3 regions of the Nonomuraea sp. NPDC049714 genome follow, and region 1 is predicted to be linked to each of the others. Evidence: riboswitches for the same ligand, from Rfam matches in the RefSeq annotation. Region 1 holds a riboswitch; each other region holds the start of a gene.
The links. Region 1 has a riboswitch for cyclic di-AMP ahead of ACIBQX_RS46755 (coiled-coil domain-containing protein). Riboswitches for the same ligand answer to the same signal wherever they lie in the genome.
Positions count from the first base shown of each region.

Region 2: it holds a riboswitch for cyclic di-AMP, as region 1 does, so the genes downstream of both, ACIBQX_RS37035 (glycoside hydrolase family 25 protein) here and ACIBQX_RS46755 (coiled-coil domain-containing protein) in region 1, are expected to answer to the same signal.
Region 3: it holds a riboswitch for cyclic di-AMP, as region 1 does, so the genes downstream of both, ACIBQX_RS01135 (D-alanyl-D-alanine carboxypeptidase family protein) here and ACIBQX_RS46755 (coiled-coil domain-containing protein) in region 1, are expected to answer to the same signal.

Region 1 is NZ_JBITLM010000019.1:120,506-125,338, forward strand. It holds gene ACIBQX_RS46750 (hypothetical protein) at 1-124, opposite strand, end outside; gene ACIBQX_RS46755 (coiled-coil domain-containing protein) at 388-1,374, opposite strand; cyclic di-AMP (ydaO/yuaA leader) riboswitch at 1,380-1,514, opposite strand; gene galT (galactose-1-phosphate uridylyltransferase) at 1,581-2,660, opposite strand; gene ACIBQX_RS46765 (DeoR/GlpR family DNA-binding transcription regulator) at 2,657-3,436, opposite strand; gene ACIBQX_RS46770 (50S ribosomal protein bL37) at 3,539-3,661, shown strand; gene ACIBQX_RS46775 (TrpB-like pyridoxal phosphate-dependent enzyme) at 3,705-4,833, opposite strand, start outside.
Region 2 is NZ_JBITLM010000012.1:36,883-41,715, reverse strand. It holds gene ACIBQX_RS37050 (methionyl-tRNA formyltransferase) at 1-673, opposite strand, end outside; gene ACIBQX_RS37045 (lysine N(6)-hydroxylase/L-ornithine N(5)-oxygenase family protein) at 789-2,105, shown strand; gene ACIBQX_RS37040 (MbtH family protein) at 2,144-2,356, shown strand; cyclic di-AMP (ydaO/yuaA leader) riboswitch at 2,603-2,746, shown strand; gene ACIBQX_RS37035 (glycoside hydrolase family 25 protein) at 2,759-3,478, shown strand; gene ACIBQX_RS37030 (TetR/AcrR family transcriptional regulator) at 3,563-4,183, shown strand; gene ACIBQX_RS37025 (bleomycin resistance protein) at 4,212-4,833, opposite strand, start outside.
Region 3 is NZ_JBITLM010000001.1:211,607-216,439, reverse strand. It holds gene ACIBQX_RS01140 (maleylpyruvate isomerase family mycothiol-dependent enzyme) at 1-449, shown strand, start outside; gene ACIBQX_RS01135 (D-alanyl-D-alanine carboxypeptidase family protein) at 465-1,391, opposite strand; cyclic di-AMP (ydaO/yuaA leader) riboswitch at 1,405-1,542, opposite strand; gene ACIBQX_RS01130 (hypothetical protein) at 1,630-1,842, opposite strand; gene ACIBQX_RS01125 (hypothetical protein) at 1,941-2,318, opposite strand; gene ACIBQX_RS01120 (hypothetical protein) at 2,588-3,289, opposite strand; gene ACIBQX_RS01115 (hypothetical protein) at 3,291-4,833, opposite strand, start outside.

The DNA of each region.
Region 1 (4,833 bases):
GCCCGTCGTCGCGATGATGGATGCGGCTGCGGGTGAGTAGGGCGATCCGGCTAACCTGCTGAGCGAACAGCAGGACCAAGAGGCCGGCGACCCGGTCGGCGGTCGGGAGGGTGTCTTCGGTCAACAGGCGTCGTGCTTGCGCCCATCGGTGGTCGTCCGGGGTGAACTGGGACCCCTCGGTGCTGTTCGCGAGCTGAGGACTGCCAAGCCAGGCGTCCAGGTCGATCTGTCGACAGGTGGCCAGGGTGCGGCCTCGGCTGGCAGGCAGTTGGCCACGCACCAACGCACAGGACGACCTCGGCAGAGTCCACCCTCACATACCGACGACCAGCTAAAACGCCTTCTTCAAGAGTGCGAATAGCTCATCAGATGCTATTCGTCCTCCTATCAGTGCATGGATACGTGCACGTGGTCGTAGTGGTTCTCGGTGACGCTGCCGCGGTCGGACATCGTGCTCCAGCCGGAGCCGTGGTTGATCCGCTGCTTCCAGATGACGTACTTGACGCCGAGCTTGTCGCGGTTGTCGACGGTCCACTCCGCGATGCTGTCGCCGAGCGCGTTGTGGACGGCGCTGGGGAGGCTGCCGCCGGTGCTCATCATGAAGTCGCACGCCCGGCCCAGCGGGTGCTCGCCGCCGCCACCCGAGCGGAAGCAGCCGACCGCGAACGGCAGCTTGAAGTTCTTCTGCAACTGCTCGCGCATCAGCCGGGTGCGGGCGGTGATGTTGTCGGGGCCCGACGGCAGCTGAGGCGCCCAGCTGCCGTCGGAGCGGCGGCCGGTGCTGAACGGGACGAGGTCCTTGAGCTTCTTCTGGATGTCGCCGATGACGTCCTCGGCCTCGTCGCGCTGCTCGGCCACCTCGGCGGTGTCGGCGCTGATGTCGCGGGCCAGCGCCGCCGCCTCGTCCGCGGCGTTCTTCTTCTCGTCGCGCGCGTCGAACACGTCCTGAACCAGGGCCGTCTGATCGGCGGTGACCTGCTCCAGCAGGGCCGCGGCGGCGCCGTCGGGCGGCACCACCAACGCCGGAAGCGGCATGCCGCCGTTCTGATAACGCAGATTGGCGAGCTCGGCGACGCGCCCACGGGCGGCGGTGAGCGCCTCCTCGGCGGCGGCGAGCCGTTTCTCGGCCGCCTCGGCGGCCTGCTTGGCCTTGGCCAGCTCGACCCGCTTGAGGTTGTAGCGCTCGATGAGCTTGTCGACCTTCTGGTTCAGCCCTTTGAGCTCGTTACGGAGCTCGGCCTCGCTCGGTTTGGGCTCAGCGGTGGTGGAGGTGGTGGTGACGGTGGTCGCGGACGACACCGTCGCTGGAATGAAGATCACCGCCGCCGCGCTGATGACGCCGATGGCAAGGTGCGCGGGGGACGCTGCCGCCACGAACGGGTTCCTCTCCCTCAGCCGACCGGGTTAGCTGACGGGTTCGGGTCAGAGAGCTCCCTACCACCGAAGTGGATTCACCCCAGATGCGGTGGGTCCCCGGCTCCAGGCGACTCGCCCGGATTAGGCGTGGCACAGCGTTACGGCCATGCCTCAAGGGATATTAGTGGTAGATCCCGGGTAACGCGACTCCAATCGGAAATCAATCAGTGATCTACCTGTGATCGAAGCATGCGCGCGGCCTCTTCCGGGAGCACGTCGTTGACGAAGGCGCCCATGGCCGACTCCGATCCTGCCAGGAACTTCAGCTTGCCGGGCGCCCGCCGGATGCTGAACAGCTCCAGGTGCAGATAGCCCAGCTCACGGTCCTGCCGCACCGGCGCCTGGTGCCAGGCGGAGATGTACGGCATCGCGACGTCGAACAGGCCGTCCAGGGCCCGCAGGACCGAGGTGTAGAGCGGCGCGAAGGCGGACCGCTCGGCCTCCGACAGCGCGGCCAGGTCCGGTACCTGCCGGTGCGGGTAGAGGTGCACCTCGAACGGCCAGCGGGCGGCGGCGGGCACGAAGGCCGTCCACAGCTCGTTCGCCGCCACCACCCGGGGCCCGGCCCGCTCGGCGTCGAGCACGTCGGCGTACAGGTTGCGGCCCTGATGCCGCTCGGCGTACCGGCGGGCGGCGGCGAGCTGCAGCTTGGTCCTGGGAGTCACGTACGGGTAGGCGTAGATCTGGCCGTGCGGGTGGAAGAGCGTGATGCCGATCTCCTCGCCGCGGTTCTCGAAGCAGAAGACCTGCTCCACGCCCTCGATCGCGGACAGCTCCGCCGTGCGGTCCGCCCAGGCCTCCATGACCAGCTCGACCTGCTCGTCGGAGAGCCGGGAGAAGGAGGAGGAGTGCTCGGCGGTGAAGCACACCACCTCACACCGTCCCAACCCCGGCCGGACCTCACTCAGCCCGCCCGCTTCCTCATAAGAGCCGATATTTCCGGAAAAGGACGGGAAGCGGTTCTCGAACACCACCACGTCGTAGTCGTGCGCCGGGATCTCCGACGACCGGGTGTCGGACGACGGGCAGAGCGGGCATTCGTCGGCCGGCGGCAGGAACGTACGCGTCTGCCGGTGCCCCGCCATCGCGATCCACTCTTCGGTCAGCGGGTCGTAGCGCAGCTCGGAGGCCACCGGCCGCGGCCCGAGGGGTCGCCGGTCGATCGCGCTCCGGTCGGCGTCGTCGCGCCGGTCGAAGTAGATCAGCTCCCGGCCGTCGGCCAGATGGGTGATGGTGCGCTTCACTGCGAGCCCTCCGCGATGATCAGTTCGCCGGCCCGTTCGGCCAGCTCCATACGTGCGTCCTCGGGCAGCCCCGCGTCGCTGATGACCACGTCGGCCTCGGTCAGCTCGGCGATGGTGCTGATGCCGATCGTGTTCCACTTGGTGTGGTCGGCCGGTACGACCAGCCGGTGCGCGGCGGTCACCAGCTCCCGGTCGGTCTCGGACTCGAGCAGGTTGGGCGTGGTGAACCCGGCCCGCGCGCTCATCCCGTGCACGCCCAGGAAGAGGGTGTCCACGTGCAGCCGGCGGATCGCCGCCACGGCCACCGGGCCGACCAGCGCGTCGGAGGGCGTGCGGACGCCGCCGGTGAGCACCACGGTCCGGTCGGCGCGGGGGTTGCGATGGAAGACGTCGGCGACCGGGACCGAGTTGGTGATCACCGTGAGCTCGGGCACTCCGATCAGGTGGTGGGCCAGCGCCCACGTCGTGGTGCCCGCCGAGAGCGCGACCGCGGTGCCCGGCCGCACGAGCCGGGCGGCGCGGCGGGCGATCAGCTCCTTCTCCTGCTGCTGGCGGGCGGACTTGGCGGTGAAGCCGGGCTCCTCGGTGGAGCCGGGGCCGAGCGCCGTCGCGCCGCCGTGCACCTTCTCCAGCAGCCCGCGTTCGGCGAGCACCTCAAGGTCGCGGCGGATGGTCATGTCGGAGACGCCGAGCTCGCGTACGAGATCGGCCACCCGGACGCCGCCGGCGCCGCGGACGCGTTCGAGAATCGCCTGTTGCCGCTGCTGTGCGAGCACGCCCCCGCTCCTTCCAACAGATTCCACCAAATTATGACACGCATATGTTGGGGAATGTTAGGTCATTGGATGGGCTTGTGCTTGACCGGCCCAGGAGAGACGTTGGAGGACGGCAAGCCGCACCCCGAGTCCGGGAGGGATGAGCCCATGGCCAGGCGCGCCCGTAAGGGCAAGGCACGCAGGAAGAAGAAGGCCAACCACGGCAAGCGCCCCACCGCGCGCTGACGGTTCACCCGCCCGCGGTGAGCTCCCTCACCACGGGCGGAACCTACCCCGGCAGCTCGCTGAGGGCCTCGTCGATGCGCTCCTGCGACAGCGTCAGATCCTCCATCCGGCCGGACAGGTAGCGGTCGTAGGCGCCCAGGTCGAAGTGGCCGTGGCCGCACAGCGCGGTGAGGATCACCTTGTCCTCGCCGCTCTCCTTGCAGCGCAACGCCTCGGCGATGGTCTCGGCCAGCGCGTGCGTGGGCTCCGGCGCGGGGACGATGCCCTCGGTGCGGGCGAACCGCACGCCCGCCTCGAAACACTCCGACTGCGACTTGGTGACCGCCTCGAACAGGCCCAGTTCGTACAGGTGCGACAGCAGCGGCGACATGCCGTGATAGCGCAGCCCGCCCGCGTGGATGGGGTCGGGCACGAAGTCGTGGCCCAGCGTGTGCATCTTCAGCAGCGGCGTGAGCCCCGCCGTGTCGCCGAAGTCGTAGGCGTAACGGCCCCGCGTGAACGAGGGGCAGGCGGCGGGCTCGACGGCGCGCAGCGTCGGATCGATCTTCCCGGCCAGCTTCTCGCGCAGGAACGGGAAGACCAGACCGGCGAAGTTCGAGCCGCCGCCGGTGCAGCCGATGATCACGTCGGGCATCTCGTCGAGCTGGGCCAGCGCCTCCTCGCCGATCACCGTCTGGTGCATGAGCACATGGTTCAGCACCGAGCCGAGCGCGTAACGGGTGTCGGCCTCGGCGGCGGCCACCTCGACCGCCTCACTGATCGCGATGCCCAGGCTGCCCGGCGAGTCGGGCTCCCCGGCCAGCACCTTGCTCCCCGCCATCGTCACCGGGGACGGGCTGGCGTGTACCGTCGCGCCGTACACCTGCATGAGCGAGCGTCGGTACGGCTTGTGCTCGTAGGAGGCCCGCACCATCCAGACCTGGCATTCCAGGCCGAACTGGGCACAGGCGAAGGCCAGCGCGCTGCCCCACTGTCCCGCGCCGGTCTCCGTGGTCAGGCCGCGCACGCCCTCGCGGGCGTTGTAGTAGGCCTGCGGCACGGCGGTGTTGGGCTTGTGCGAGCCCGCCGGGGAGCCGCCCTCGTACTTGTAGTAGATGCGGGCCGGCGTGCCGAGCGCCTTCTCCAGCCTGCGCGCCCGCAGCAGCGGAGTGGGCCGCCAGAGCCGGTAGACG
Region 2 (4,833 bases), on a different contig from region 1:
CCCGGACCAGCCGGGCGATGTCCTCCGCGGGCCAGGTCCAGTCGATGTCGCCGTCCTCGATCGACCGCTTGTGGAAGAAGCTGGCCTTCGACCGGTCCTGCGGCGTCCAGTCGGTCCGGCCGGAGGCGATCAGGTCCAGCGCCTCGGCGACGATCGGGCCGATCAGGTCGACCGTGCGGTGGAACAGGTCGGTGGCGGTGTCCTCGGGCCCGACGGGCACGGCGCGCTGCACCACGATGTCGCCGGCGTCCAGGTCCTCGTCCATCATGTGCGCGGTGACGCCGACCTCCTCCTCGCCGTTGATCAGCGCCCAGATCAGCGGCGAGAAGCCCGCGTAGGCCGGCAGCAGCGAGTCGTGCACGTTGAGGGTGCCGTGGCGGGGCAGGCGGAAGATCTGCGGCGGGATCCAGGTCCGCCAGTTGTTGGCGACGATGAGATCGGGGTCGGCGTCCTTGAGCCGGGTCATCAGCTCCTCGTCGTCCGGCCGGTCGCGCAGCAGCACCGGGACGCCGTTGGCCTGCGCCAGCTCGGCGACCGAGTCGCTCCAGATCCTCTCGTACGCGTGGTCGCTCTGTGGGTGTGTCACCACGAGGACGACCTCGTGCTCGGAGTCCAGCAGCGCCTGGAGGGTGCGGTGCCCCCAGGTCTGGTAACCGAACATCACGACCCGCATGGGTGTCTCCTTGTCGAGGGGATCCGATCAGGTTAGGCTCGCCTTAATTAGGTCAGGCTAACCTAATTCAGGTAGGTCATCCACCCCTGAATCGGCCCGCCAGGAAGGCGCTACATTGTCCTCTACGGATCAGCACGTCCACGACCTCGTAGGCATCGGCTTCGGGCCGTCCAACCTCGCCCTTGCGATCGCCTTACGCGAGCACCATGCGCGGACGGGCCATCTGATAGACGCCGTGTTCCTCGACAAACAGCCCGCCTTCGGATGGCACCGGGGCATGCTGCTGGAAGGGACCACCATGCAGGTGTCCTTCCTCAAGGATCTGGTCACCATGCGGAATCCGGCGAGTGAGTTCAGCTTTCTCACCTATCTGCAGGACAAGGGACGCCTGCTCGACTTCATCAACCACAAGACCATGTTCCCCTCCCGGATGGAGTTCCACGACTACCTCGAATGGGCGGCCGCGCCCTTCGCCGATCAGGTGGAGTACGGATCCGAGGTCGTCGCCGTCACCCCGGTGGCCGTGGCCGGGACGGTCGAGTACCTGGACGTGGTCGTCCGTCAGAGCGACGGCACGCTGACCACCCGGCGCACCCGTGACCTGGTCGTCGCCGCCGGGCTCGAACCGGTCCTGCCGGAGGGCATGGTGAGCGACGAGCGCGTCTGGCACAGCGAGGAGCTGCTCGACCGGCTCCCCGGGCTGCGCGACCCGCGAAGGATCATCGTGGTGGGCGCCGGCCAGAGCGCCGCGGAGGTGACCGGCCACCTGCACGACACCTTCCCGGACGCCGAGGTGTGCGCGGTCTTCGCCAAGTACGGCTACACCCCCGCCGACGACAGCTCCTTCGCCAACCGCATCTTCGACCCCACGGCGGTCGACCACTTCTACTCCGCCCCCGACGAGGTGAAGTCGCGGCTGCTCGGCTACCACGCCTCCACCAACTACTCGGTGGTGGACCTGGAGGTCATCGACGAGCTCTACCGCCGCCACTACCAGGAGAAGGTGCGGGGCACCGAGCGGCTGCGCATCCTCAACGCCTCCCGGCTCGTCGAGGTGGAACCGGGCGAGACGGAGGTGCGCGCCACGGTGGAGTTCCTGCCGACGGGTGAGCGTGCCCCGCTGGACGCCGACGTCGTCGTCTTCGCCACCGGCTATCGCCCGGCCGACCCGCTGACCCTGCTGGGCGCCATCGGCGAGCACTGCGAGCGGCTTCCCGGCGGCGGGCTGCGGGTCGGCCGCGACTACCGGATCGCGACGTCGCCGGCGATGCGCTGCGGCATCTACGTCCAGGGGGCCACCGAGCACACCCACGGCCTCACCTCCACCCTGCTGTCCAACACGGCGGTCCGGGTGGGCGAGATCGTCCAGTCGATGGCCGGCCGGCTGCGCAGCCCGAACCCCTACGCCCTGTCGCGAGCGGCGTCCCGCTGATCCTCTGTCCCTGACTGCTTCCGAGGAGGAATCCGTACATGAGCACCAACCCGTTCGACGACGCGGAAGGCCGCTTCCTGGTTCTGGTCAACGCCGAGGGGCAGCACTCGCTGTGGCCCGTCTTCGCCGAGGTCCCCGCCGGGTGGACGGTCGCCTTCGCGGAGAACACCCGGCAGGCGTGCCTGGACTACGTCGAGGCCCACTGGACCGACCTGCGCCCCCGCTCACTCGCCGAGGCGATGGACGGCTGACCGTCGCGCCCCCTGCTCGGTCAAAGATCTACCTAGAGGCGGGAATCCCTTACAGGCAAGGGGTTGCGGCGTCCGACAGATGGAGTCGGGGTCTATGTGGATGTTTGTCCCTCTTGCGGGGACATTGGGGGTTATATACCTTCTCGGTCATTACGGCAGCCGGAACGGGGCTCCCCTAGACCATCCGTTGCCGAATCATTGACCGGACCGCGCGCTGCCCTGGTGGGACCCCCTGCCAGCCAGGGCAGTGCGCGGCCGCCTAATCCGCTCACGCGGAGCCGGGGACCCATTCTTTTCCGGGGTGAATCGGACGCCAGCCCAGCTGCGCCCGTAGGGCACTTCCCAGCCCGAACCCGTCAGCTAACCCGGTAGGCGGCATGGAAGCAAGGAGTCAACCCCCTCATGCTCGACCCCCGCCTGCGCACACCCCTCACCCGCGCCCTCGCCGGACTCGCCCTCGCAGCCGCGAGCCTGGCCATGGCAGGCCCCGCCCACGCGGCGCCGCCGGAGAACGCGCCCGTCGCCCAGGAACGCACCGTCCCGCTCACGTACGGCCAGGACGTCTCGAACTACCAGCCCGACCACGACTGGAACGCCAGCCCCGCCGAATTCGGCATCATCAAGGCGACCGAGGGCGTGACCTTCCGCGACCACGCCTTCGCCCGGCACTGGCGGGAACTGGACGCCAAGGGCATCGTCCGCGGCGCTTACCACTACGGCCACCCGGCCAACGACCCCATCGCCGAGGCCGAGCACTTCCTGTCCATGGTGAACTCCCAGCCCGCCAAGCCCGGCGACCTGCTGGTGCTGGACCTGGAGACCACCGACGGCCGCTCCGTCGCCGAGGTCAACGGCTGGGCCAAGACCTGGCTCGCCCACGTGAAGGACAAGACCGGCATCACCCCGATGTTCTACAGCGGCTGGAACTTCGCCGACACCTACGGCAAGGGGCTGGCCGAGTACCCGCTCTGGGTCGCCCACTACAGCAAGGCCAAGGGCACGGTCACCCCGCCGGCCGACTGGAAGTCCTGGGCCATCCACCAGTACTCCGACAACCCCGTCGACCAGAACGTCTCCCCGCTCACCCCCGGGCAGCTCCGCGCCCTCGGCCGCACCGCCTGAGCAGGCGCCCGCCGGCCGTCATCCGGCCGTCATCAGGCGGTCGATTCGCACAGGAAGATTGTCCGTCACTTAGAGTGATGAACCATGACGATGGATCCTGAGGCGGACCGGCTGGTGGGCGTCGCGGCACGGTTGTTCGCCGAGCTGGGGTTCGACGGGACGTCGATGCGCCTGATCGCCGACGCCGCCGGGGTCGACGTGGAGTGGCTGACCGCGCGGGCCGGCGGCAAGCATCAGCTGTACGCGGAGGTGATGCTGCGGGCGCATCGCGCCGAGCGTGAGGTCCTGAACGCGGCGGTGGCCGCCTTCACCCCGGCCAGGGAGGGGCTGATCGAGCTGGCGGACGCCTACCTGGACTTCTACGCCACCCATCCGCAGATCCTGGCGCTGTGGCTGCACCGATGGATGGGGGACGCCGCCGACGTGCCCGGCTTGGAGGACCTGTACTCGCGGCCGCTGTCGGCCCTCCTGCTCAACGCCGTACGGGACCTCATACCGGCCGACATCGACGCCGAGCATCTGCTCTGGACCGTGGTGTGGTGCGTGTACGGGTTCCTGGCCGGCGGCATGCGGTACCTCGACCCGCATCGCGGTCAGGGGCGGCGCGGACGGCCGCCGAGCACGGAGGAACTGGAGGACTTCCGCGCCTATCTGCACGCCATGATCATCCACATGACCACCCCGGTCAGCGGCTCGGCGCGCTGAAAGGGCGCGGCTCTGGCCGCTGTGAAGGTCAGCCGGCCGGCTGGGAGGCGCGCAGTTCGGCGGTGAGCTCGGCGGCCGTGGCGAGGTCGGTGGCGAGGGTCTCGCGGTCGGCGGGGGACAGCTCCAGCGCGCCGACCTCGGCGAGCAGGGTGGCCGCCGCCTCCCGTTCGCCGGTGCGCAGCCGCAGCTCGGCGAGGTAGACCAGGGCGGGCAGCCGCTCGGCGGGCGGCGCGTCGGCGTGCCGGGCCAGCCCGTTCTCCAGTACGCGCACCCCGGCGGCCTCGTCGCCGTGCGAGTCGGCCTGGCGCACGGCGGCGGCCACCACGCGTGCCAGCCGGCTCTGCGGCGCGGCCGGTTCCTCGTCTCCGTGCCGGTGGATCCGCAGCCAGTTGCCGCCCGGGTCGACCACGCTGAACCCGCCGGGCGCGCCCTGCCTGGCGCGAGGCCGGGTCATCCGCGGGATCCCGGACACCGGCACCTTCCCGAACGCCTCGCGCAACCCGGCGGCGAACGCCGCGTGCAGCGCCCACGTGTCCGGGACCAGTACGACCACACTGCCCATCGAGTCAGCGGGATCGAACCCGGGGACGCTGAAGAAGTGCAGCTCGATGCCGCCGCGCCGGACGGCGGCGAACGGGTTCGGGCGCTCC
Region 3 (4,833 bases), on a different contig from region 1:
CGGCCGAGCTGCGCGCCTGGGCCACGCGGTCCGCCGGCACGCTTCAGGAGCGGCTCGCCGAGCTGGACGAGCGGCAGTGGGCCCGTCAGGTCCGCACCGCCCAGGGCCGCACCGTCCCGGCCGGCGAGATCCCCTGGATGCGGGCCCGTGAGGTCATGGTCCACGCGGTCGACCTGGGCGCGGGCGTGGGCTTCGACGCTCTCCCGGCCGACTTTCTCGCCGCCTTGATCGGCGACATCACCGCCAAACGGTCCGGCGCCGGTGACGGCCCCGCGCTCACCGTCACGGCCACCGACCACGACGGCGAGTGGTCCACCGCGGGCGCCGGCGGCTCCATCCCGGTGACCGGCACCCTCGCCGGCCTCGCGGCGTACCTCTCCGGCCGGGGGACGGACGCCGTCACCGGCCTCGGCGGCCGACCGGCGCCGGAGCTGCCCCGGTGGCTCTAGGACCGCGTGCCGGGCTCACCGGTCGTCGGCGGCCGCCGCCCAGTCCAGCAGGGCCTGCGCGGTCTCGAAGCGGCGGCTGGAGTCGGTCTCGCCGAGGAGTACGCCGATGAGACGGTCGCCGTCGTGCTCGGCCGCGAAGGCGAGGGTGTAGCCCGCGGCCCGGGTGTAGCCGGTCTTCACGCCGAGGACGCCCGGGTTGCCGAGCAGCCGGTTGGTGTTCTTCCAGCTGTACGAGCCGTGCTCGGACGTGGCGCTGACCGAGTGGTAGCGGGTCGAGGTGACCGTTCTGAGGGTCTCGTCGTCCAGCAGCGCCTTGGCGAGCATCGCCTGGTCACGGGCGGTGGAGTAGCCGCCGCCCTGGTACGGCATGCCGTCGGCGTTGACGTACATGGTGTCGTTCATGCCGAGCTCGCGGGCGGTGGCGTTCATCTCGGCGACGAACGTCTTCACGCCCGGCCCGTAGGCGCGGGCGAGCGCGTGCGCCGCGTCGGCCCCCGAAGGCAGCATCAGCCCGTACAGCAGGTCCTCGACGGTGAGGACGTCACCCGCGCGCAGGTAGGCCACCGACGCCCCGCCTTGCGCGCCGTACCGGACGTCCGCAGTGGTGATCTTGACCTTGTCCGTCGGCTTGGCCTGCTTGAGCACGGTGTAGGCGGTCATCGCCTTGGTGATGCTGGCGACCGGCCGGCGCAGGTCGGCCTCCTTGCTGAAGCGCACCTCGCCGCTCTCCGCGTCCATCAGGTACGCGGCGCTGCCGAGCACGGCGGGAGCGTCGGTGACGGGGGATCGGGTCTGGGCGGCGGCCGTGGCGTCGGCGGTGACGGCAGTGGCGGCAGTGGCGGCCGGCGAGGCGGCCTGCGCGGCACCGGCGCCGACGGTCAGGGCGCCGGTGGCGACGGCGAGGCCGAGCAGGGCATGGCTGAGCCGGTTGGTGAGACGCATGAAAAAGGGTTGCTCCTAGCTTCCATACCGCCTACCGGGTTAGCTGACGGGTTCGGGCGTGGAAGTGCCCTACAGCGCGGACATGCGCTGATTCACCCCAGAAGAGTGGGTCCCCGGCTCCGCCTGACGGCGGATTAGGCGGCCGCGCGAAGGCACGGTCCGGGCAATGAACAGCAACGGCCGCATGTACGGGACCGCCGCTCGCAAGCCCCAAACGTAGCAAACGGGTATAAATCGGTCAAGAATCGTTATGATCGCCCGCCCACGAGGGAGTCGCACCCGGTGTACGGGGGGAACAGTGATCCGGGTGCCGGGCGAAGTCGATCACCCGGTCCAGCTGGGCCAGAGCATGCTCCAGCTCGGCCATCTTCGCCGCGATGCGGTCGCGCTCGACGGACAGGACGTCGAGGACCTCGGGCGTCGCGGTGCCGGCGTCGACGCAGGGCAGCACGCGCAGGATGGTCCGGGTTCCTGAAGCGCGGCGCGCGGACGGTGTACGCGACCGCCCGCCGCGTCGTACGGACAGCGGGGCCCGGACCGGTGCGCCGCTCAGAGCAGCCGGGGCAGTCCGTAGCGGAGGGCCCGGATGAGCAGGGACCGGGTGAGCCAGCCGAGCCCGGCGGTGAACAGCGGCGCCCAGAACAGCGGGCTGAGGGAGTAGACGATCACGAACACGAGCGGCACCCACGGCTCGTGCACCGCGCGGTACAGCAGGGTGGTCTTACGCAGCCTGATCACGCGGGCGATGTCGGGCAACGCGAAGAACAGCAGGACGGCGACGGAGGCCACCACGCCGCTGGTGAGGCCCTGCGCGATCGCGAAGCCGCCGACGAAGACCGTGGCCACCCACCACGCGATCTTCCTCAACCACGGCCTGCGCTGCTCGGGATCTGCCGGCACTTCGTCGTATGGGAGTTCGAGGGTCACCCGACCAGCGTAGCCACCCGGAGGTGGGGAGGCCGCTCCTCCCAGGTCACCGGTCGGCGTGACTTACCTGGACGGCCGTTTCTCGAAGCATGAGGGGCACCCCCTCGCCGCAGCGGTTCCAGCAGGCGCAGGCCGCGGCTCCTGCTGACCCTGTCGCTCGCGACCGCGCACGACCCTCGCCAGATGCGGGAGCTGTTCGGGGAGCACGGCAAGCCACAGGCGGCGAAACTCCCCTGAGAGACCTCCCGGAAGGGCCGTCCGGCGGCGCCTCACGCAGGATCGGGGCGCCTCCACAGGAGGATGGCGGACGCGTGTGCGGACCGGTGGTACGAGGGCAGGTCGTCGCCGGTCCAGTAGACCTCGACCTGCGGATCGTGCTCGCCCATCTCCAGCAGTTCGTCCTGCGCCTCCAGGGCGAGCTCCCAGGCAGGGACACCTGGGTCCACCTCGGCCAGATAGACGCGGCGCGGCCCCGAGGGGCCGGCACGCCAGGCGCGCCGGACCTCCACGACGCCCGCGTGCTCGCTCAGCGCGTCGACCGCGAGGTGGTCGGTGAGGTCGAACAGCTCGTCCTCCAGGTCGGCGAACTCGCCAGGGACGCCGTCCGTCAGGTCGAGCCCGGCGGGCACGCGTGCCGGCCGAGCCGCATCGGGGGAGAAGACGTGATCCGTCGCGGGTGTGCCGGCCGCGACCGCGACCGCGTCGGTGCCCGCCGGGTCACCGTCCGCGCCGAGCGCGGCGAGCATCTCGCGCAGGACGGCGACCTCCTCGGCCGTCAGCGCGACCCCGCCCGCCACCGCCGCCATGGTCACCGTGTCGGGCAGGTAGGACAGCTCACCCCTGGCCAGCATGGCGCGGACCCGGGTGATCAGCTCGTCGGGCACCTGACCGGCCAGGCGGAGCAGCAGCCTGTGCGCGCCGCTGTAGAGCCGCCACGCCCTCTCGTCCAGCTCGCCCCACTCGGCGCTCACGTCAGCTCTCCTCCATCACGATGATCTCATAGGACCGCGGCGCCTCCGGGATGACGCCCCGGACGACCATGTCCGCGGCCAGCCGGTCCGCCTCCTCGCGAAGCCGCGCGGCCGATTCCGGATCGTCGACCCGGCGCGTACGCGAGTGCGGTGGGAAGACGGACTCCTGGTCCTCGGCGAAGGAGGAGAAGACGGAGATGTCGCGCGCCTGCCGCCCGGTGAGCCGATAGACGACCAGGACCTTGCGGTCGCCGGCCGGATTCTCCGCCATGAACCGGATGGCCACCTCCAGCAGCCCGCTCACGCTCAGGAACTCCCGGGCGGTCCCGTGCGGGTGCAGCCGGGAGCCGTAGATGGGGGAGTGTACCGGGGTGATCCAGTCCCCCCGGTACGCCTGCACGGGGTTCTCCGGTGAGCCGACGCCGGGTAGCCGCGTCATCGCGTCGTGCACCATGTCGGCGTGCCAGCGCATCTCGTCCCACAGGCGTGGCGTCACCCCGTCGAGGTGCTCCTTCAGCGCGTTCCACGCTTCCCGCCGGTCCCTGCGCGCCTGTCTGAGCTCCCCGCCCGCCTGTCTCGCCTCTTGCGTACGGCCCCGCTCCTGCAGGCCGGCGACCCGCTGCTTGGCCTCGTCCGTACGGCGGACCGCGTCGACGTAGGAGCCGGCGAGCGGGCTCAGCGGCGAACGCGAGTCGAGGTGACCGTCCCCGACGTGCAGCATCGGGCGCAGCGCCATCGGCAGGGGCAGCGCCTTGGTGCCCGCGGCCAGGTTGTCCAGGTAGTCGCCGACCAGCCGGCCGGCCTTGTCCGCCATGCGGTGGCGGACCAAGGACTCCGACATTCCCGCGGTCCACAGCTGAGTGCGCGTCACGTTGTTGATGAGGTAGTGGCTGTGCCGGGTGTACACGGTCAGCGCCATCACATGCGCCGGTGACAACCGCTCGCCCAGCGCGCGCACCTCGGCCGGGTCCGCCGGGTCGATGCCGGAACGCCGCAGCCAGTTCGACAGATCCGGGTCGGTCACCTGGCCGCTGGCGAGCTGTGGCCAGAGGCGGTCGACGGTCTCGCGGACCTTGGGATGCTGCGTCTCGGAGAAACCGGCCTTGTCCGTGGCATTCGCGAAATATCGGTGCTCGTGTGGGAACATGCCGTCGGGCAGGATCTCGTGCCGCAGTGTGGCGAGATCGAGGCCGGGCAGGTCGCGGTAGAAGTCCACGGCCGAGGGCCGGGAGCCGGGGTCGAGCCTCATCCCGCCCACGTCGGCGATCTGCGCGCCTCTGGCGATCTCGAACAGGGAGTGGTCCAGGCCCGGCAGCATCCAGCCCATGAGCGCGCCGAGGAACCGCTCGGTCGTCGGACGCCCCAGGTCGAGCATCTTGACCGCGGTGAGCATCTTGGCCGTGGTGCCCGAGATCCCGTCCACCACGAGGAAACCCTCCCCGGAGACTTTGCTCGCCCACCGGGTCGACGTGGACTCGTGCGCGGTCGCGCCCTCCCTCCAGGGCAGCGGCGTGTCGGGGCCGAGCCCGCCGTCGACGTTCTCC